3 regions of the Streptomyces sp. NPDC006435 genome follow, and region 2 is predicted to be linked to each of the others. Evidence: riboswitches for the same ligand, from Rfam matches in the RefSeq annotation. Region 2 holds a riboswitch; each other region holds the start of a gene.
The links. A riboswitch is a leader RNA that binds a small molecule or an ion and turns the genes downstream of it on or off. The one in region 2 is predicted to bind cobalamin.
Positions count from the first base shown of each region.

Region 1: linked by a shared signal. The riboswitch ahead of ABZZ04_RS16965 (energy-coupling factor ABC transporter permease) and the one ahead of ABZZ04_RS11020 (ABC transporter substrate-binding protein) in region 2 are both predicted to bind cobalamin.
Region 3: linked by a shared signal. The riboswitch ahead of ABZZ04_RS25380 (cobalamin biosynthesis protein) and the one ahead of ABZZ04_RS11020 (ABC transporter substrate-binding protein) in region 2 are both predicted to bind cobalamin.

Region 1 covers NZ_JBEXPY010000015.1:5,935-13,196, reverse strand. Annotated here, with positions in the region: gene ABZZ04_RS16990 (TIGR02680 family protein) at 1-8, shown strand, start outside; gene ABZZ04_RS16985 (TIGR02679 family protein) at 5-1,327, shown strand; gene ABZZ04_RS16980 (ATP-binding cassette domain-containing protein) at 1,352-2,203, opposite strand; gene cbiQ (cobalt ECF transporter T component CbiQ) at 2,200-2,949, opposite strand; gene ABZZ04_RS16970 (energy-coupling factor ABC transporter substrate-binding protein) at 2,956-3,336, opposite strand; gene ABZZ04_RS16965 (energy-coupling factor ABC transporter permease) at 3,333-4,037, opposite strand; cobalamin riboswitch at 4,067-4,251, opposite strand; gene ABZZ04_RS16960 (Gfo/Idh/MocA family oxidoreductase) at 4,610-5,476, shown strand; gene ABZZ04_RS16955 (winged helix-turn-helix domain-containing protein) at 5,951-6,898, shown strand.
Region 2 covers NZ_JBEXPY010000007.1:131,402-138,663, reverse strand. Annotated here, with positions in the region: gene ABZZ04_RS11035 ((2Fe-2S)-binding protein) at 77-838, opposite strand; gene ABZZ04_RS11030 (ABC transporter ATP-binding protein) at 835-1,623, opposite strand; gene ABZZ04_RS11025 (iron ABC transporter permease) at 1,620-2,675, opposite strand; gene ABZZ04_RS11020 (ABC transporter substrate-binding protein) at 2,672-3,652, opposite strand; cobalamin riboswitch at 3,691-3,829, opposite strand; gene ABZZ04_RS11015 (hypothetical protein) at 4,036-4,314, shown strand; gene ABZZ04_RS11010 (hypothetical protein) at 4,637-5,140, shown strand; gene ABZZ04_RS11005 (hypothetical protein) at 5,110-6,528, shown strand; gene ABZZ04_RS11000 (VWA domain-containing protein) at 6,525-7,262, shown strand, end outside.
Region 3 covers NZ_JBEXPY010000028.1:54,397-61,658, reverse strand. Annotated here, with positions in the region: gene ABZZ04_RS25390 (putative cobaltochelatase) at 1-142, opposite strand, end outside; gene ABZZ04_RS25385 (cobyric acid synthase) at 267-1,793, opposite strand; gene ABZZ04_RS25380 (cobalamin biosynthesis protein) at 1,790-2,818, opposite strand; cobalamin riboswitch at 2,962-3,094, opposite strand; gene ABZZ04_RS25375 (hypothetical protein) at 3,315-3,545, opposite strand; gene ABZZ04_RS25370 (inorganic phosphate transporter) at 3,581-4,852, opposite strand; gene ABZZ04_RS25365 (class II aldolase/adducin family protein) at 5,200-5,859, shown strand; gene ABZZ04_RS25360 (hypothetical protein) at 5,990-7,117, shown strand.

The DNA of each region.
Region 1 (7,262 bases), on a different contig from region 2:
GGGGGTGAGCCCTTCCGGCCGTCCCGGCACCGGCCGCCCCGACGCAGCCCGCTCCGACACCGGCCGCCCCGGCGCCGACGGCCTCGACGGCCTCGACACCGACCGCCTCGGACGGCTGCTCGGCGACCCCGGCCTCGCCTGGCTCCTGGAACGCGCCCGCCGACGGATGGCCGCCGGTCGGCCCCTCACCGGCACGGTCACCCTGGCCCGCCCCGACGAGCTCCAACGGGAGGCCGCCGAAAGGCTGCTGGGGCGCGCCCCCGGCGCGGGCCGCTCCCTGACGGTACGCCTCGACGCGGTGGACGAGGTGCTGCGCCGGTCCGGGGCCGGTCCCGACGGGCTGGAGGCCGCGGTGGTGGCCCTGACCGGGCCCGTCGCCCTGCACGCGGAGGTGCGGGACCGGGAGGAACGGGCCTGGGAGGACGCGTACGCGCCGTTCGCCGCCCTGGACCCCGGGCTGGCCGACTGGGCGGAACGGGTCCGCGGGGACGGCCTCGTACGGCGGCTCGCACGCACCCCGGAAGCCGCCGGTCCACTGGTGGACGCCGCCGCACGGGCGCTGCGCGCACTGCCCGCGGTTCCTCCGGTGTCACGTGCGACGTTCGCGGCACGCCATCTCTCCGGCGCCCACGCCCTGGACGAGGGAACCCCGCTCGCCGCCCTGGTCCTGTCGGGGCTCCGGGCCCTCACGGGCTTCCCGGACGGCTCCGGCGCCGAGTGGCGGCGGGAGGCATGGGCGTCGGCGGGGCTGCTCAGGGACGACGTGTCGTCGACCGTCCTGACCCTCAACCTGCGGGGGACACCGGCCCTCGACTGGGCGGCCGACGAGGGGGAGCCCGCCGTCCTGACGCTGCGTTCGCTCACCCGGCACCCCCCGAGCGGCGCCCTCCCGGGAACGGGGGCCGTGTACGTGTGCGAGAACCCGGCCGTCCTGTCCGCCGCAGCCGACACCTTCGGCCCGCAGTGCCCGCCCATGGTGTGCCTCCAGGGGCAGCCCTCGGCGGCGGCGCTCGCCCTGCTGCGCGGCCTGTCCGCGCGAGGAGCCGGGTTCCTCCACCACGGCGACTTCGACTGGGGCGGGATGCGCATCGCCGCGGCGCTGGGGCGCGGTGTCGCGTGGCGGCCCTGGCGCTTCGGGGCGGCCGACTACCTGGCCGCTCTGGCCGGGGTGACGGAGCCGCAGCGGCTGACCGGCGCGCCCGCCGAGACCCCGTGGGACCCGGCCCTGGCCGCCGCCCTCGCCGAGCACGGGATCCGGGTCGAGGAGGAGGCGGTGCTCGACGATCTGCTCGCGGACCTGGGGGAGCGGGCCCGGCGCGGCGGATGAGCCCGGGGTTCGTACCACGGCGGCTCAGTGGTCGGCCGTGGCCTCCGGCACCAGTGCGGCCAGTTCCTCCGGGGTGCGCGGACCGGTGGCGCCTTCGGTCAACAGGCCGTGCGTGCGCAGGAGTTCGGACGCCGCTACGCCCCACGGCAGGCGCAGCCCCGCCTGCCGGAGCAGATCGGTGCGGGCGAGGGCGGCGGGCGCCGGGCCGATGTGCGCGCCGGACGGGGTGAGGACCGCGGCGTCGTCGGCCCAGCGCAGGGCGAGGTCGACGTCATGGGTGGCCATGACGACGGTGGTGCCGTTCGCCCGGAGCCGGTCGAGGGTGTCGAGCAGCCGTTCCTGGCCGTCCGGGTCGAGCCCGGCGGTCGGCTCGTCGAGGATCAGCACCCGGGGCCGCATGGCGACGGCGCCGGCGATCGCGGTCCGCTTGCGCTGCCCGTAGGACAGCAGGTGGGTGGGCCGGTCGGCCAGCGCGCCGATGTCCAGGGCGGCGAGCGCCTCGTCGACGCGCGCCCGCACCTCGGCGTCGGACAGGCCAAGGTTGAGCGGGCCGAACGACACGTCCTGGAGGACGGACGCGGCGAAGAGCTGGTCGTCGGGGTCCTGCACCACCAGCTGCACGGTCGTGCGCAGCCGGGTCAGTCCCTTGCGGTCGTACGTGACGGGGTTCCCCTCGACGGTCAGTTGCCCCGTACGGGGCCGCAGCCCGCCGCTGAGCAGCCGCATCAGCGTGGTTTTGCCGCTGCCGTTGCGGCCCAGCAGCGCGAGCGCGCGCCCCTCGCGCACCTCGAAGTCGAGCCCGTCGAGCACGGTCGGCCCGTCCTCGTACGAGAAGGACGCGCCCCGCAGGGCGACCAGGGCGGCGGGCTCGCTCATGACAGCGGCCTTTCCAGTACGAGGGTGAGGACGGTCAGTGCCGCGAGCAGCGCGAGGCTCGCCGCGGTGAAGGGGGCGGAGACCCGGGCCTCGGGCACCAGGACGCGCAGGGTGCCGTCGTAGCCCCGGCCGGCGAGCCCGGCCTGGAGCCGCGCCGCCCGGTCGAAGGCCCGGACGAACGCGGTGGCGCCGAGCCCGCCCAGGGAACGCCAGGCGGCGGCCCGAGTGGTGTGCCCGAGCCGGGCCGCCTGCGCCTGACGGATCAGGCGCACGGAGTCGAGCAGCAGGAAACTCATGCGGTACGTCACCAGGGCGACGTCCACGACCGGCGCGGGCACCCCGGCCCGCACCAGGCGCGGCAGCAGGTCGGACATCGGTGTGGTGAAGGCGAACAGCAGCACCCCGAGGGAGGCGGCCGAGGTGCGCAGCAGGAGTTCCCCCGCCCGGACCGGCCCGCCGTCGGCGAGGGACACGAACCCGCCGGGGCCGCCGATCTGCACCAGCAGGGTGGCCGCCCCGGTCACGCAGAAACCCAACGGCACCCGGTACGCCCGCCACAGCCGCCGGCCCGGCACGCCCGCCGGACCGGCCAGCAGCACGAGCGCCGTCACCAGGACGAGCGCCGCGCCGGGCCAGGGCGGCAGCGAGATCGCGAGCACGGTGAGCCCGAGTCCGAGCACGGCCTTGTCCACGGGATGACGGCGGCGCCAGCGGTTGCTGTGCGCCGCCTCGTCGATCGGCAGCACGCGGGTTCAGGCTCCTTCGGCGGGGGAGTCCCCGGTGCCGACGGACGTGCTTTCGGCGTCCCGTCGCGCCTGCTCCTGCGTCAGGGCGAGTTCCGCGCCCTGGCGGCGGCCCCGGCGCAGCCCGAAGTAGTAGGCGAGGACGCCCGCGCCGAGCGCCGCCTGGAGGGCGAAGAGCGCCGACTCGATCTCGCCGGACGGTGGTTCGTACAGGGGCGAGAACCAGGGTTCGTAGTCCGGTTCGATCTCGGTGATCGCCGTCTCCGCCTCGGCGTCGGCGCCCGTGAACGGCTCCTTCTTGTGGTCGCCGAGGCCGAGTGCCAGCGGCAGGACCGCGAGCGCGGCCACGACGAGCAGCAGCAGGGCGTTGATCTTCGCGTTACGGCTCATCGGGCCACCTCCTCGGGCGTGCCGGTCCGGTCCGCGCGGCGAGTCGGGAACACGCCCAGCCGGGTCAGTTCCCCCTTGCTGGACTGCGCCAGCAGCCGCATCACGACCACCGTCAGCAGACCCTCGCTCACCGCGAGCGGGATCTGGGTGACGGCGAAGATGGAACCGAACTTGCCGAGCGCGCCCAGGAATCCGCTGCTCGGGTCGGGGAAGGCCAGCGCCAGCTGCACACTGGTGACGCAGTAGGTGGAGAGGTCGGCGACGAACGCGGCGAAGAACACCGTCACCATCAGCGGCACGTCGAACCGCCGCAGCAGCCGGTACAGCCCGTATCCGGCCCAGGGGCCGACGATCGCCATCGAGAAGACGTTGGCACCGAGCGTGGTCAGACCGCCGTGGGCCAGCAGCAGCGCCTGGAAGAGCAGGGTGATGGTGCCGAGCACCGCCATGATCGGCGGCCGGAAGAGGATGGCGCCCAGTCCGGTACCCGTGGGGTGTGAGCAACTCCCGGTGACGGAAGGGAGTTTCAGGGCCGACAGGACGAAGGTGAAGGCACCGGAGGCGCCGAGGAGCAGGGTGCTCTCCGGGTGCTCCTTGACCTCACGGGTGAGTGACCGTACTCCGTGTACGACGAACGGCGCGGACGCGACGCCCCAGGCGATCGCGTGCGCCGGAGGCAGAAAGCCCTCGGCTATGTGCATGGCTCAGTAGACCCTCTCCAGCACCTCGTGGATGGTTGACGCGCCTTGGCCGGTCTCCTGGCTGACGGGTACCACCGCCCGTGCTCCGCCTTCCCGGGTCCGAGGACCCAGTGGCTGCCCGCAGGGGGCTGGAGCCGGACTTCCCGATCACAGTGGCGAGGGCCGCACCGGTATCACACCGGATTTCCCGTTCACCAAGGCGTGGTGACAGTAATGCCTGGCCCGGGGTGGTGACAAGCACGCCCGGAGGGGGCGGGGAGCACCGCGCGCACGCCTGCGCGCCCGCGCGTACCGGGTGCGACGCCCGGTGCACCACGCCGCTTTTTCTGCACGCCCGCACGCCCGCGCGCAGGGGCCGGTGCGCGGTGTCGGTCACCTGCGCGAACGGCCCGGTACGGGCGCACGGGGCCGTCCGCCCGTACCGCCCGTGCCGTCACCGCGTACCGCTCCTGCTGCCACTCCGTACCGCCCCTGCTGGCACCGCGGGCCGGGGCCGTGCGCCCTCTGTGCGAGACTCGGTGTCGCACCACGGGCGGGCGGGCCGCCGCCACCGATGAAGGGAACGTCTCCGGATGCGCATCGGGATCGTCGGCACCGACAGCAGCCACGTCGACCAGATCGTCCGCCACCTCAACGTCGACGGGGCGGGCGGCGACGCGCGCGTCGTGGCGCTCAGCGGCGGACACGGCCCGCGCAACGACGCCCTGGCGGCCACCGGCGGGATCACGACCGTCGTCGACGAGCCCACCGAACTGCTCGGACTGGTCGACGCCGTCGTCGTCGCGGACCGGTACGGAACGCGCCACCGCGACCTGGCGGTCCCCTTCCTGGCCGAGGGCCTCGCGGTGTTCGTCGACAAGCCGCTCGCCCGCACCGTCGAGGACGCCCGGGCCATGATCGACACCGCGCTCGCCCACGGCGCGCCGCTCACCTCGTCCTCGGCGCTCCGCTGGATCCCCGACACCGAGGAACTGGCGGCCCGGTCGGCGGCGAACGGCGCGCCGCACCTGGTCGTCGTGTCCGGGCCGGCCGACCCCGACAGCGAGTACGACGGGATCTTCTTCTACGGGATCCACACGGTGGACATCGCCCTCCGGCTCGCGCCCGGAGCGGTCTCCGGCATCCGCACGGACCTCACCGGTACCACCGTCACCGCGTCGTTCACCGCGGGCGGCACCCGGGTCGTCGTGAACCTCGTCCGGCCGGGCGACACGGAGCAGATCCCGTTCCACGCGATGGCCTCCACCCGCGAGGCCATGGTCCAGCGGACGCTCGTCCCCGGCGCGGACTACTGCGTGCCGGGCCTCGAAGCGTTCCTGGAGATGGCCCGTACGGGCAGGCAGCCCATCGGGCACGAGGACCTGTTGCGTCCGGTCGAGGTCCTGGAGGCCGTCGCCGCGGCCATGGGCGAGGCGTCCGCCGGTCCCCGGACGGCGTGAACCGGAGGGTGGCCCGATCCCGTCGCGACCGCGCCGACGGGGGTGCCCCGCGGACCGGACGAGGGTTGCGGCGGAGTGACGGGAGAGGGACCGACAGCTTTCTCCCGGAGGACAGTTGACCTGGTGAGGGCCCTTCGAGGGGTGTCTCCCTGCGTGAAGTCAACACACTTTCAGGCAACATGTCTAGACCAGATGGGGCTACCTTCCGTGCCCGTGCGCTCGCCCCGAGCGATGGTCGTGTGACCTGGGGCACAACGTTCTTGACAGTCGCCGTGCGGGTGTCGAAAGCTCATGCATCATTGGTCTGGACCACGATGGGTGGGCGGGGTTCATGTTCGATTCGCCATGCGCTTCTGGTGCCGAAGTGTCGCTCATTCGAAGTGAACTCGGCTTCAGGAGATGGGAATTGACGTATTGTCAGCTCACTTCCGGGGTGCGCTTCCCGGTGCGTCGGCATGCGGGTCTGGAGGGCTGATGGACCGACAGCAGCCCGACGTACGGCTGGCGCTGTGCGATCTGTGGCAGGCGTTCGGCGCCGTCGCGCTGTTGACCCGGTACGGCCCCGACGTCCCCTGGCCCCATCGGTCCTGGGCCCGCGAGGCGCACGGGGCGCTGACGCCGCGTCTGAGGTCCGTGGTCGCCCTGGCCCGGCGGCGGGGGCGCGTTCCCTCGTTCCTGGGGGCGGGCATCGCCTCGCGACGGGCGGGGATCACCGAGGAGCTGGACGACCTGGCGCGCACCCCGGCCGCCCCGGTCCGCGACGAGATCGTCCGGGAGTACCCGGCGGCGGTCGAGGACCCCGTGATCGCCGCGCTGATCCGTGAGCCGGAGAGTCAACTCCGTTATCTCGCAGCGGATTTCGCGAATTTCTGGCGGGTCGCGGTCGAGCCGCGCGAGGCCGGTCTGGCACGCTGCCTGGAGGAGGAGATCCTCTTCCGCTCGCGCACCCTGGCGATGAGCGGGGGAGCGGCGCTCCTCCACGAACTGGGGCTGCCGCTCGAACGCACCGACGGCACGGGCCGATTGACCGCCGTGCCGATGATGTTCACGGACGGCACCCACTGGTGGTCGGCCGCCGGCGGCCGGACCGCGGTCTCCTTCGCGGCACGGGGAGCGGGAATCCTGCACACCGGCCCGAAGCGGGACGGCGCCGCACAGGACCGGCGCGAGGACCGTCTGGCGATCCTGCTGGGCCGGGGACGCGCCTCGGTCGTACGCGAACTGGCCGAACCGACCACCACCTCCGCGCTCGCCGACCACCTGGGGCTCGCCGCGAGCACGGTCTCCCAGCACCTCTCGGCACTCGTCTCGGCCGGTGTGGTGCAACGCCACCGGGCCGGTACGCGCGTCCTGTACGAGCTGAACCGTTCGGGCATGACGCTGACGCAGTGCCTGATGAGCCAACAGGCGTCACAGGGCTGACCATCGGGCCGACGGCCCGTCACAACCGGCCACCGGGACGGCGGGCCCATCGCAACCGGGCACTTGGCCGACGGCCCACCACAACATGACACCGGGCCGGCGCTTGGCGCCGCGCCCGGTGTTGTGTTTTCCGCGACCCCGTCGGCCCGGCGACGAGCATGGCCGAAACACCGTGCCACCCGATGTCCAGAAGCGTGATCCCGCGTCTCCCACCAGCGATTACGCCGGAAAGCGAGGAGTCGATCCGGCATGCCGCCGGGGCGATTCGGCGTACGCCGAAAGGCTTGCCGGGTCTCCGGGGCTCGACAAGAGTCGAGGCGGGAACTGCTCGACCGGAGGACCGCGAAGACGTGAGCAAGGCACT
Region 2 (7,262 bases):
GCGCGCGAGGCGGTGTCCACCGGGATCGCGCGCCGTTCTCGCCGGCATCGGCGCCCGGGTCCCGGAGCCGCCGGCGCTACTTCGGCCTCGCGTACGCGCGCAGTCGCTCCTCGCGGCTCGTCAGACAACAGCTCGCACAGCGCACCGCCTCCGCGCTCGTGTAATACAGACAGCAGGTGTTGCGCAGATAGACCAGCCGTTCCCGGTCGTCCGGCGCCCGTCGGACCCGCACCACCTCGCCCAGTTCCGCGAGTCCGCCGGGCGCGGTGTCCACGAACTGCCGCCAGCGGGCGGCCAGCAGATCCACCTCGGCGCCGTACGCGCACAGCGCGGTGGCGCAGCCATGGGCGATTCCTCCGCGCAACTGCCTTGCCCCGGCGCGGGTACGACGGCGCAGCGCATCGGCGACGGGCAGCAGATGTCCGTCGAGCACGGTGCGGTGCAGCAGCCGCACGGAGTCCTCTCCGGCCCGGGGCACCAGCAGCCGGGCCCCGCGCACCCGGACCCCGCCGATCCCGTGCGCGGCGGGGCGCACCAGGACATTGCCGGACCGCATGTCCGGGACCTCGTCGTACAACGCCCAGTGGAGCACGGCGGCGGCAGTGACCCGGCCCGCGTACACCGCCATCAGGGTCAGCGCGGTCGCATGACCGGTGCGGTGGCCGCTGCTGGTGCGCTCGCGCTCCAGCAGAACGGACAGCTCCGCGCCCGCCGGATCGGCCAGTCGGTCGGCTGCCAGCCACTGCCCCGCCTCGCTCGCGGGCGGTTCGCCTTCGGCGACCTGCCAGCGCGGGCCGTGCGGCAGGGGTGTCCAGACGGGAGAGCCGCCGTCGCTCATGACGGCGGGAGGTAGACGACGTTGGGGGCGCCGGTGACCGGATGGACGCCGATCCGGGTCCGTATCCCGTAGACCTCGGCCAGCAGCTCCTCCGTCAGCACCTCGTGCGGGGTGCCGGACGCCACCAGCCGGCCGGCGCCGAGGACGAACAGCCGGTCGCAGTACGAGGCGGCCAGGTTGAGGTCGTGCAGCACCAGCAGGTTGGTGGTGCCCAGCGTCCGCACCAGGCCGAGGATCTCCAACTGGTAGCGGATGTCCAGATGGTTCGTGGGCTCGTCGAGCGCCAGCAGCCCCGGTTCCTGGACCAGGGCACGGGCGATCAGGGCCCGCTGCCGTTCCCCGCCGGACAGTTCCTCGAACCGCCGGTCGGCCAGGGACGCCGCGCCGACGCGCCGCAGCGCCCGGTCGATGCGGCGGGCGTCGTCGGCGTCGTCCTGCTCCCAGAACCGTTTGTGCGGGCTCCGGCCCATCGCCACGACCTGGCGCACGGTCAGGCCGAAGGTGCCGGGACTGTCCTGCGGCACGACGGCGACGCGGCGGGCCCGTTCCTTCACGCCGAGGGCCGAGGCGTCCACCCCGTCCAGCAGGATCCGGCCCGTCGCGGGACGCAGGGCGCCGTACACACAGCGCAGGAAGGTGGTCTTGCCGCTGCCGTTCGGCCCGACCAGGCCGACCGTCTCGCCGGGGGCGGCGTCCAGCGCGACCGCGTCGAGCAGGGTGCGGCCGGCCACCTCGTAGCCGATCCCGTCGGCGACGAGCGCCTTCGGGGGCGGTGCCGGGCTCATCCGGTGATCCCTTCGGTGCGGTTGGAGCGGCGCAGCAGCCAGAGGAAGAACGGGCCGCCGACCAGGGCGGTGACCACCCCGGCGGGAATCTCCTCGGGGGCCGCGACGGTACGCGCCAGCAGATCGGCCAGCAGCAGGAAGACGGCCCCGCCGAGCGCGGTCACCGGCAGCAGCCTGCGGTGGGACGCGCCGACGACCAGCCGGGCGGCGTGCGGGACCATCAGACCGACGAAGCCGATCGCCCCGCTGTAGGCGACCAGCACGCCGATGATCAGTGACACCAGCACGAAGGCCCAGCCCCGGAAGCGCCCGGGGTCCAGCCCGAGGCTGCGGGCTCCTTCCTCGCCGGTCAGCAGCAGGTCCAGCGGGCGGGCCAGGCAGATCAGGAGCACGGACCCGACGCCCAGGACCACGGCGGGCAGCACCAGTTGGTCCCAGCGGGCACCGCCCAGACCGCCCAGGGTCCAGAACAGGATCGCCCGCACGTGCTCGGCCCGGGAGGACAGCACCAGGATCAGGCTGGTGAACGCGGACAGCACGTACTGGATCGCCACCCCGGACAGGACCAGCCGGCCCGTCGTCATGGTGCCACCGCGCCGGGCCATCGCGTAGACCGCGACCAGCGCGGCCATGGATCCGGCGAACGCCGCGACGGGCAGCGCCACATCGGTGGCCACCCCGGCGCCGACCCCCAGCACGACGACCGAGGCGGCGCCCGCCGACGCCCCGGACGAGGCGCCCAGCAGGAACGGGTCGGCCAACGGGTTGCGCACCAGCGCCTGGAGCACCGCGCCCGACAGGGCCAGCCCGGCGCCGACGACGGCCCCGAGCAGCACCCTGGGCAGCCGCACCTCCCACACGATCGTCGGGTACGCACCGGTGCGTTCACCGCCCAGGACCGTACTCAGCACCTCGCCCGGCGGAATCCGTACCGGACCGAGCGCCAGACCGGCCACCGCTGCCGCGAGCAGCAGCACCGTGAGGACGCCGATCACGACGGGGGCCGAGCGCAGGGCGGACTTCGGGCCGGGGCGGGCGGACCCCGCGCTCACGGGGTGCCGGGGTGCAGCTGCCCGGCCAGGTCCCGTACGGCGTCGGCGACCCGGACCCCGAGCACGGCCGAGGACAGCGGGAGCACCGCGAACTTCTTGTTCCTGATCGCCGGCACGTCCGCGAGCGCCGGATCGTCCAGCAGCCGCTTCTTCTTGGCCGCGACCGTGGTGCCTCCGTAGTCGTAGATCACGACCACCTCGGGCCTGCGCTTGATGACCTGCTCCCAGGACACGTCGCCGAAGGTGGCGTCGAGGTCCGCGAAGACGTTCCTGCCACCGGCGAGCTCGACGATCTCGTTGCCGATGCCCTTGCCGCCCGCCGTGAACGCGGAGCTGTCGCCGGAGTCGTACACGAACACCGAGCGGGGCGAGGAGCCCTTGAGGCCCGCCTCGACCGCCGCGATCTTCCGCCGTTCCCGGGCGATCAGCTCGCTGCCGCGCTCCGGTACGCCGAAGGTCCTGGCGACCTGGGTGATCTCGGTGGCCAACTGGTCGAGGCCGACCCCGCCCTCGGTGCAGTTCTCGATGTTCAGCCGGGTGTCGATGCCGTTCTTGTGGAGCCCCGCCCGGTCCTGGCCCCTGGCCCTGTCGAAGGCGCTGTCGTACCCGCCATAGACGAAGTCGGGGTTGGCACCGAGCAGCACTTCCTTGGAGGGGTACTCCTTCGCGAGCACCTTGGTCCGGTCGTACGCGGACCGGTACTCCGGCAGGACGCTGTCGTCCAGGTAGGCCGTACCGACCAGCCGGTCCCGGAGCCCGAGGGCCAGCATGATCTCGGTGACGTGCTGGTTCATGGTGACGACCCGTTCCGGCGGGGCGTCGAAGGTCGTTCTCGTACCGCAGTTGGTGACCGTGTAGGGGAAGCCGTCGGCGGCCGGTGCGGCCCCCGTCCCGTCCTTGTCGCCGGTGCCGCAGCCGGCGAGCGGCAGCAGGAGCAGCGGTATGAGTACGAGCGGTACACGGCGGATCCGTGGCATGGCCGGCCCTTTCCGGGGGATGTCCTCGTCCCCTGGGTCGTCTGGGAAGGCGGCGCGGCCAGTATCTGGCTTCCGGGCCGTTGCAGCCCGGTCACAGTGGCGGGACCGTACCGGATTCACACCGGTTTCCTGACGCGCGTCGCCCATGTTCTCCGGGCCATTCTGTCAGACCACGTATTCCGGCAGGTCATGGCCCTGGTACCGACGGCCGGTGTTCATCGCTTCCGGCCTCAGCCGCTGCCGCTCCGCGCTCCTGCACGGTCGCCCCGCGCCGGAGCGCGGCAAGGAACGAACGTTCACGGAGTGAACTCCATGACACGTACGGGTGATTGTCCTCGACGGTGGTGCGACGTCACCCGGAAGTGGGGCTATCTCTGCTGGTTGTGATCGAGAACTTGCTGCGTGCCGCCACGGTGGCCGCTCTCACCGCCCTGTCCCTCGCCCCGGCGGGCGCTGCACTCGCGGACGAGGGTCCCCTCGTGCCGCAGGTGAGCCCGTGCGCCGCCGTCGTGGCGCCCGCCGGCCAGATCTGTGTGCCGTCGCCCAAGCAGTGCATCAAGGCGCCGTGCCCCCAGTACGACCTGCTCCACATCCTCCCGTACTACCCGCTGCCCTCGTACGAGGAGGTCATGGCCGCACACGGAACGGACCCCACCCCCTGACACAACTCCGGTGCCCTGTCGTGCGGTCCGGCCACGTCCGTGACCGCACGACAGGGCACCGGGCACAGGGACCACCGCACCACTCGCTCCACCGCGCCACTCACTCCACGGCACGCGTTCCGCGACACACGCACTCCGCACCGTCCGCACCGCAGAACCGTCCGCACCACCGACACCGCCCGGTCGCCCACGGGGTCTCCCGTGCTCACATCCTGAGCAGTCCCGCCACGATCGGGGCGTTGTCAGTGGGCGCAGGTATGTTCGGTTCGTGTCCAGCCGGTGTGGCGAGGACGTCCCCTTTTTGTTGCATAGGAGTGGTGCGTTGTCGGATTGGGAGAGGTCGAGCACGGCGCGGGTGACGGCACCCGCACGGCCGCGGAAGCTCGCCAAAGTACCGTTCGTCGAACTGGCCGACGGGCGCCTGCAAGGAGTGGTGTCCAGCGGCTCGGACATCGGACGGGTCTACGTCTCGTCGGTCGCGGTCGGCACCTACGCCTTCGCCTGCAGCACCAACAACAACCGGCCCTGCGGCGGCGCGCGGGGATCGTTCTGCAAACACATCCAGGCCCTGATCGGCGAGGCGGTGCTGCAGTACGGGGCCGAGCGCGTCGCCCGCTATCTGAAGGTCGACATCGCGGAGGGCGCGTCGAGCGCACCGGTCATCACCGCCCAGATGACCGGCACCCGCCCGCCGCAGGGGGACACCGCGGCCGCCGCGCCCGTCTTCAGCCGGTTCCTGCGCCACCTCGCCTATCTGGAACTCGCCCCGACCACCGCGCCGTTGCCGGAGATGCAGTGGTTCCCGCCGACCAGGGCGGTGGCGTGATGCGCACCGATCTGCTCCACGAACCCGTCGCCGGACTCGACGAGGCACTGTCGGCCGTCGACGCCTTCGACCGGGTACTGGTCGCCGGACTGCTCCGCCCCAGGCCCGACCGGGCCGCGGACCTGATGGAGTTCGCCGAAGCCCTCGCGGGCACACCGCTGGCGGACCGGGTCGCCGAGGCCGCGGAGAAGGCGGCGGGCGGAGCCGCGGACGAGGACCACTTCGTCGCCCTCGCCGCCGCCCGCACCGCACTGCTCGGCTCCGTCCACGACGCGCTGACGGCCCGCATACGGGAAGCGGTCGGCCGCCCCGACGGCGAGCCGGCCACCGCCGTGCCCGGCGAACAGCAAGCGGCGAACCTCCTCGCCGCCGCCCGCTCCTGGCTGTCCGACCTGGCCCGCTCCGGCTGGCAGGGCATCGACCACGAGGTGGTCTCCGGAGCGGCACAGGTCGTCTCCGCGATGCTCCCGGACCCGGCGCTGCGCCGCCTGGCGACGCTCCTCGACGGCTTCGCCGCCGAACTCGCCGCGTCCTGCCCCGGCGCCTCGATGGAACACGTACCGGCACGCCGCTGGGCCGACCTCTGGTCACGCGCGATGCTGCTGACACTGCCCGGCGCCGCCCACGTCCCCACGACCGGCACGGTCACCGGCCGTCTCCTGCCCCTCGGCATCGACGTGCACGAACACGCGACCGCCGTACAGGCCCAGGTCCACGCGGTGTTCGAGCCCGCGGACGGCTCCACTCCCCGCCTGGTGCGCGCCGGTGTGTCGGCGCCCAAGCCCGACACGGTCGTCGGAGCCGGCCTGTGGCAACTGCTGCGCCCGCACATGTCGCTCCTGGCCGCCGCCGGTGAGGGCCGCGCCATGGAACTCACCGACATGCCGATCACCTGCGAGAACGACCTGATCTGGGACGACGCCCACGCCCGTTCCGGCGAGCCCGCCGACGCGTTCGTCACCGCCCGGGTCGCCCTGCCCGCCGCCGCCGACGCGGTGACCGCCCCCCTGGACCGGCACCCGGCGCGCATCGCGGTCCCGGTGTTCCTGGAGGGCTACACCGCCCAGCAGGACGACGACGCACTGACGTTCACCGTCGCCGGACACCCGCTCGCCGTCGACGCCGACCGCGCGCCGGCCGCCGGACCGCTGACCCCCGAGGCCGTCGCGGCGTCCGGGGCATGCATCGGACTGCTCCGCTGGGACGCCGGTGCCTACCGAGTCCAGCCCCTGGCCGTCGAGAGGACCGTACGGAAGAAGACGGTCGCGATCCACGCCGGGGAATGGGCCGGGGGCACCACCGACAAGGTCGGTGTCAAGGCGGAGAAGGCCGCCACCGACGCCGTCGCCGTGTTGCGGGAGCGCGCCGGAAAGCTGCTGCGGAAATGACGGACCAGACGACCGGCGGGCCCGCCGGGCACACGACCCCGCGGAGCCCCGGGCCCGACCCCCACGACAACCGCCGCCAGGTCCTGTACTGGCGACTTCTCGCCCGCCTCTTCGACCCCGAGGAGCAGGCCGCCCTGGAATCCGCCAGCCTCGGCGTCGTCGAGGACATCGGCCTGCCGACCGCACTGCTGGACCCGCAGGCGTCCGTCGACTCCATCGTGCAGCGCCACCCGGAACTGGCCGCCGAGTTCGACGGCCTGATGGCACCCGCCCCCGACGAGGACGACGACACCGCACGCGACCGGGCCGCCGAGGTGCGGCGCGCGGCACTGGTGTCGAAGGTCCTGCTCAACGTCTTCGCCTCCGGCTCCGGCACGGTCACCGCCGGACAACTGGCCCGCTGGCAGTCCGACGCAGGCTGGCTGGAACGCGCGCTCGGCTGCAAGCCCGGCGAGCTGCGCGGCGGCCGGGCCGGGGGAGCGGCGGCGGGACGGGGAGTCGGCCCGACCGGCACCGGCGGCCGGGGCACGAGCCCCGACCTCAGCCGGCTGATTCCGGCGATCGGACCCGAACTCGGCGCCATCGAGGCCGACCTCGTCAAACGGATGCACCTGCGCGAAGTGCTGGCCGATCCCAAGCTCGCCGCGCAGCTGACCCCGAGCATGTCGCTGATCGAGCAACTGCTGCGGGACAAGGACAACCTCTCGGGCGTGGCCCTGGCCAACGCCAAGGCA
Region 3 (7,262 bases), on a different contig from region 2:
CCCGCACGGCGGTCGACTTGGCGGTGCCCTTCTCACCCCGCACCAGCACCCCGCCGACGGCGGGCGATACGGCGTTCAGCAGCAGCCCGAGCCGGAGGTCGTCCTGTCCGACGACGGCGGTGAAGGGGTACGGCGTACTCACGGTGCCTCCTTGGAGGAACGAGGGGGTGGCGGTCCCGCCGGTGTCCGGGGAGCCGGGGCCGGGGCGGCGGCCCGGACCGACGGCACCGCCCGGGACGCTCCCGGCGCGGTGCCCGAAGGGGTGTTCATGCGCGCGCCCCGGTTGCCGGGGGCGCGCCGGGCGGAAGGAACGGCAGGTCCGACGGCGCGCCCGACTCGATGAGCCGCAGCAGCGCGTCGGTGTCGGCGTGCTCCTCGATCAGGTCGCCGAGGCGGTCGAGCTGTTCCTCCCGCAGCGCGCCGAAGACGGTGTCGGGGGCGGGGACGAAACGTCGGCCCGCGGCCCGTGCCACCTCGGCGAGGAAGCGGCGGCGGAACGCGTCGCTCTCCAGCGAGCCGTGCCAGTGGGTGCCCCACACGGCGCCGACCCGGCACCCGTCCAGGAACGGTTCCCCGCCGCACACGTCCGCGACGCCGTGGTGGATCTCGTACCCCTCGACGGGCGCGCCGAGCGCCTCGCCGACGGGGCGGGCGAGGGTCTTCTCGCGGTCGAAGCGGATGCGCACGGGCAGCAGGCCCAGGCCCTCGACCCGGCCCGCGCGCGACTCGACCTCGTCCTCGATGTGCTCGCCGAGCACCTGGAAGCCGCCGCAGATCCCGAGGACCGGCAGGCCCTCGGCCGCGCGCCGCACCAGCGCGTCGGCGAGGCCGCGCTCGCGCAGCCAGGCCAGCGCCTTCACGGTGCCGCGGGTCCCCGGCACCACGACGAGGTCGGCGTCGGACAGCTCCTCGGCCCGGTCCACGAACCGGACGACGACGCCGGGTTCGGCGGCCAGCGCGTCCACGTCGGTGAAGTTCGACATCAGGGGCACCGCGCACACCGCGACCCGCAGCACGTCATCGCCGTGCGGAGGGGCGACGACCGACTCGCGCACCGCGCCGCGCAGTGAGACCCGAAGCCCGTCCTCCTCGTCGATGCCGAGGCCGTGGGCGAAGGGCAGCACCCCGTACGTCCCCCGCCCGGTCAGCCCGCGCAGCATCTCCAGGCCGGGCTCCAGCAGCGACACGTCGCCGCGGAACTTGTTCACCAGGTAGCCCGCGATCAGCGACTGGTCCTCGGGGGCCAGCAGCGCCGTCGTGCCGAAGAACGAGGCGAAGACCCCGCCGCGGTCGATGTCGCCGACCACCACCACGGGAAAGCCCGCCGCCCGCGCGACGCCCATGTTCACGATGTCCGTGCGCCGCAGGTTGATCTCGGCCGGACTGCCCGCCCCTTCGCAGATCACCGCGTCATACGTGCCCCGCAGCTGCTCCAGGCAGTCCACCACCGTGGAGAACAGCGCCTCCTGCCGGCCGCCGTGGTAGCCGCGCGCGCTCATCTCGCCGACCGGCCTGCCCATCAGGACGACCTGGCTGGAGCGGTCGCCGCCCGGCTTGAGCAGGACCGGGTTCATCAGCGCGGTCGGCTCCACCCGGGCGGCCTGGGCCTGCATGGCCTGGGCCCGCCCGATCTCGGCCCCCTCACGGGTGACGAACGAGTTCAGCGACATGTTCTGCGCCTTGAAGGGCGCCACCTTCACGCCCCGGCGCACCAGCCAGCGGCAGATGCCCGCGGTGACGACGCTCTTGCCGGCGTCGGAGGTGGTTCCGGCGATCAGCAGTCCGCCGCTCATGGGTTTCTCCGTCCTGGGGTGCGGGATCCGGGGGTACGGGGGCCTGCCAGGCCGGTCACGGCCGTCCGGCGCCCCGCGATCCGCCGGGCGGCGAGCGACACGCCGAACCGGCCCGCCGCGCACACGCCCAGGGCCAGCACGCCCACCCGGCGCGACAGCCGTACCGCGCGCTCGATGTCCGCGGCCTCCACCGCCCGGCCGGCCTCGCCGTTGAGCACGGGGCGGTGCTCGACCCGGCCGCCGTACGCGAGGGTCCCGCCGAGCCGTACGCCGAGCGCGCCCGCGAACGCGGCCTCCACCGGGCCCGCGTTGGGGCTCGGATGCCGGCCGGCGTCGGCCCGCCAGGCCCGTACCGCCGCGCCCGGCCGGCCTCCCGCGGCCACGGCGAGCAGGGCGGTGAGCCGGGCGCCGGGCCAGCCCGCGAGGTCGTCGAGCCGGGCCGAGGCCCAGCCGTAGCGCCGGTACCGGGGCGACTTGTGGCCGACCATGGCGTCCAGGGTGTTGACAGCCCGGAAACCGGCCAGTCCGGGCACCCCGCCCAGCGCGCCCCACACCAGGGCGCCGACCACGGCGTCCGAGGTGTTCTCGGCCACGGACTCCACCACGGCGCGGGCGATCTGCGGCCCGTCGAGGGACTGCGGGTCGCGCCCGCACAGATGCGGCAGCCGTTCGCGGGCCAGTTCGATGTCGCCGGCCGCCAGGGCATCGCCGATGGCCCGCGCCTCGCGGCCCAGGGACGTGCCGCCGACGACGGACCAGGTGGTGGCGGCGGTCAGCGCGACGGAGGCGGCGGGACGGTCGCGCAGGGCGCGGGCGACCAGCGCGGCACCGCCCGCGACGCCCCCGGCGCAGACCAGGGCGTGCAGCGCGCCCCACCCGCGGTGGTCGTGCCACAGACGGCGCTCGACACCTGCCGCGGCCCGCCCGAACCCGGCCACCGGATGCCCCCTGCGGGGGTCACCGAGCAGCAGGTCGCCGAGCAGACCGGCGGCGGCGCCGTACGCGAAGACGCGGTCGGCTCGCACGCTCAACCGGCCGTCGTGCCTCGGAGGATCCCGGTACGGGCGGCTCTCGGCGAGAGCGCCCCGACGACGGACGCACGGCAGCCAGGCATGGCGATATGTCCTCACTCAGGGTCCGCGCCCTGGTTCGACGTGACCGGCGACGAGAGTCTCCTGGCTCCCGGATCCGCGGTTCCCCCGGCCTTCCAGCCCGCTCGCGCGTGCCGTGACTTCCGGTGTTGGGGGACCGCTCCCCGGTGACAGTGGCGGGACCGCGCCGGATTCGCACCGGCTTCCTCTGCTGTCGCCGTGATTGGCTCCGGCAGTCCACCACGCCCCGCGAACGCCCGTCAACCTGCCGTTGACCTGCGGCGGTGCAGTGTGCTGAGACCCACATCGCCCCGGGCGCACGACGGAGGGCCGGACACCTCGCGGGTGTCCGGCCCTCCGTGACGCGCGCGCGTCGGACGCGACACGTGTGCTCGGGCGTGACGCGTGTGCCCGGGCGTGACGCGTGTGCTCAGGCGACGATCAGGAAGATCCCGTACGCGACCGCCGCCGCGCACAGCCCGAAGCAGGCGTACGCACCGGCGCGGGCCAGCAGCACCGAGCCGCCGGAGCCGCCCTGCGCCGCCGGTTCGGCCTGCTTGGAGAGGCCGACGATGCCGAGGGTGAAGAGGCCCACCAGGGCGACGGTGACCACGAGGGAGACGCCGAACACGGAACCGAGGGCTGCCCAGTCGATTTTCATGCTGATTCCTTAGACGGCCGGCCTGGAGGGCCCGCTCAGACGGTGGCGGGTCGTGCCGGGTCCTGGGTGGTGGTGGTTGCGGCCGGGGCCGCGATGGTGGCCGTGAGGTTCTGGACCGGCGCCTGGGCCGCGGTGGGCGGCGGGCTGACGGCGGCGATGGCCGTGGTGACGACGCCCGCGGGCTCGACGTCGCCGTCCGACGGGGCGACGTCCCCGTGGCCGACCGGCTTGCGGCGCGAGATCAGCCAGATCGAGCCGGAACCCGCGACCAGCAGCGCCGCGACGACGACGACACCCCAGGTGCCCTGCTTGGTGAGCAGCTCGGCGCCCGCACCGACCAGACCGGCGGCCGGGAGGGTCAGGCCCCAGGCGACGAACATCCGGGTGGCGGTGGACCAGCGGACCACACCGCCCTGCCGGCCGAGGCCCGCGCCCATCACGGCACCGGAGCAGGACTGGGTGGTGGAGAGGGAGAAGCCGAGGTGCGAGGAGGCCAGGATGACCGTGGCCGCGCTGGTCTGGGCGGCGAAGCCCTGCGGCGGCCTGAGGTCGGTGAGGCCGCTGCCCATGGTGCGGATGATGCGCCAGCCGCCCAGGTAGGTGCCGAGGGCGATGGCCAGGCCGGCGGACACGATCACCCAGACCGGCGGGTTGGAACCGGGGCTCAGGACGCCGCCGGTGACCAGGGCCAGGGTGATGATGCCCATGGTCTTCTGCGCGTCGTTGGTGCCGTGGGCGAGGGAGACCAGTCCGGCCGAGGCGATCTGACCGGCGCGGTAACCCTTGGCGGTGGCCTTCTCCTGGGCGTCGTTGCGGATCTTCCCGCCGATCCGGTACGTCAGCCTGGTGGCCAGCAGCGCGGCCAGTCCGGCGACGATCGGGGCGGCCACCGCGGGGAGCAGCACCTTGGTGACGACGGTGCCGCCGTTGACGGAGGACCAGCCGGCCGACATGACGGCCGCGCCGATCAGGCCGCCGAACAGGGCGTGCGAGGAGCTGGACGGCAGTCCGACCAGCCAGGTCAGCAGATTCCACAGGATGGCGCCGACGAGTGCCGCGAAGATCACTTCTGTTCGCAGCCCGTCCTCGTTGATGATCCCGCCGGAGATCGTCTTGGCGACCTCCACCGACAGGAACGCGCCGACGAGATTGAGAACGGCGGACATGGCCACCGCTGTCTTCGGTCTGAGTGCACCGGTCGAGATGGTCGTCGCCATCGCGTTCGCGGTGTCATGGAAACCGTTCGTGAAATCGAACACTAGAGCTGTCACGATCACAATCGCGAGGAGCAGCGTGATGTGTTCCATTTACCCAGGCAATCGTTCGACGTCATTGGTGCGTAGACCGTAGGCAACCTTAGTGAACGGAAGATGAACTGAGCAGGGCGCTGCGGTGTTGCCAAGCGATTGGTGTCATTCCGCTTGTCTCCGTCCGCGGCCGGCGGCAGGGGCCCCGCCGCCCGTTCGACGGCGCGTGCCGCCTCCGGCCGGGCCCGCCCCCGCCTCCACCCGGAACCCGTCGCTCCGCCGGGACCGCCCCCGGGCCTGCCGGCTGCCCGCCCGCGGGGAAAGGAACCGGCCATCGACCGGGCCCCGCCGCCTCCGTCCCGGCCGAACGCGTGTCCGTCCGTCCTCCGGCCTGACAGGATCGGCGCATGAGCGATCAGCAGCGGGACGCGATCGGGCGGGCCTGGGACGGTGTCGTCGCCACCGCCCGCAGGACGGCGGCCGAGGGCCTCGTCGTCGGGACCTCGGGAAACGTGTCGGCGCGGGTCGGCGACACGGTCCTGGTCACACCGAGCGGAGTGCCGTACGACCGGCTCGGCCCGCGGGACGCCGTCGGCGTCGACCTGGCGGGCAACCGCGTCCTGGGCGAACTGGCCCCGACCAGCGAACTCCCGCTCCACCTCGCGGTCTACCGGAACACCGACGCGTCCGCCGTCGTGCACACCCACGCGGTGCACGCCACGGCCGTCTCCACCCTGGTCCCCGAGGTCCCGCCGGTCCACTACGCCGCCGCCATGCTCGGCGGGACCGTCCGGGTCGCGGCCTACGCGCGCTACGGCACCGACGAACTGGCCGCGAACATGCTCGCCGCGCTGCGGGACCGCACGGGCTGCCTGCTCCAGAACCACGGCACGGTCACCCACGGGGCCACCCTGGACGAGGCATACGACCGCACCGCCCAGCTGGAGTGGCTCTGCCGGCTCTGGCTCGCCGCGAGCTCCGTGCCCGGCCGCACCCCGAGCCTGCTCTCCCCGGCCCAGCTGAGCGACGTCCAGGAGGCGCTCAAGGGATACGGACAGCCGGGCTGACCCGCCGAGCCCGGCCGGACGCCCGGCCCGCCCGGACGTCCTGCCCGTCCGCGCCCGGCCCGCCCGCGCACGAACGCCCGGACGGCCCCGTCCGCTGGCACGGCGCCGCGCCCCCCACGACACTGAAGCGGTGCGCCCGGCAACAGTTACGGCAGCAGCCGTCACCACCATCCTCGGCATCGGTGCGGCAGCGGTCGCGGCCGGCCGGTACGCCAGCGACGCCGCCCTCAAGGCGCCGCCCGGACGGCCGCTGCCCGCCGACCGCAGACTCACCGTGCACGCCACGGCGGCCGGACAGATCACCCTGACCCGCTCCTTCGCCGCGCTGCGCCCCGGCACGTACGGCCTGACGGGCAAGGACGTCCACGCCGTCGTCGGCCCGGTGGTGGAGAACGCCCACCACGCCCCCGACACCGTCGTCCGCAGACTGGAACGCGTCAGCCACGGCAGCCTGGAACCCGGTGCCAAGGTCCGGATCACCCCGCAGCTGCACAGCGGCGACCCCCGGTCCGCCCTCGGCCTCGGCCACGAGGAGGTCGAGATCCCCGGCGAACTCGGCGCCCTGCCCGCCTGGTTCCTGCCCGGCCCCCGCGACACCTGGGTCATCACCGTGCACGGCCTCGGCACCACCAGGGAACACCCCATGAACCTCATGAGGTTCCTGCACGGCCTGCGCCTGCCCGTCCTCGACCTGGCCTACCGCGGCGACGCCGGAGCCCCGCGGTCCCCCGACGGCCTCGCCCATCTCGGCGAATCCGAGTGGCGCGACCTGGACGCCGCGATCCGCTTCGCCGTGCGGTACGGAGCCGAGAAGGTCGTCCTGCACGGCTGGTCCACCGGTGCCTCCATGGCACTGCACGCGGCCGTCAACTCCGCGCTCCGCGACCGGATCTGCGGCCTCGTCCTCGACTCCCCGGTCCTGGACTGGGCCACCACGCTGCGCGCCCTCGCCGTCGCCCGCGGGGTCCCCGCCGCACTGCTGCCGCTCGCCGTCCGCGCGGCCCAGGGACAGACCGGACTGCACGGCGCCCGGCTCCTCGACGGCTCCCTCGCCGCCGCCCTGCGCGCCCCGGCCGTGATCTTCCACGGCCCGGACGACCGGCTGGCCCCCTGGCAGCCGTCCCGCGACCTCGCCGCCCGCCGCCCGGACCTGATCGCCCTGCACACCGTGGAGCAGGCTCCGCACGCGGCGATGTGGAACGCCGACCCGGGCCGCTACGAGGAGACGCTGCGCCGTTTCCTGACGCCCCTGATGTGACCCGATGGGAGGGATCGGGCGTTTGGTTCCCGATCCGGCCCGTCACCTCCTTCACCGGGAATCCGGACTCCGTTTGGGCTTTCGGGCGGTCAGGAGCAAGACTGCTCCCCGTGACGTCCCGTACCCCGCGCGACTCCAGGCTGCG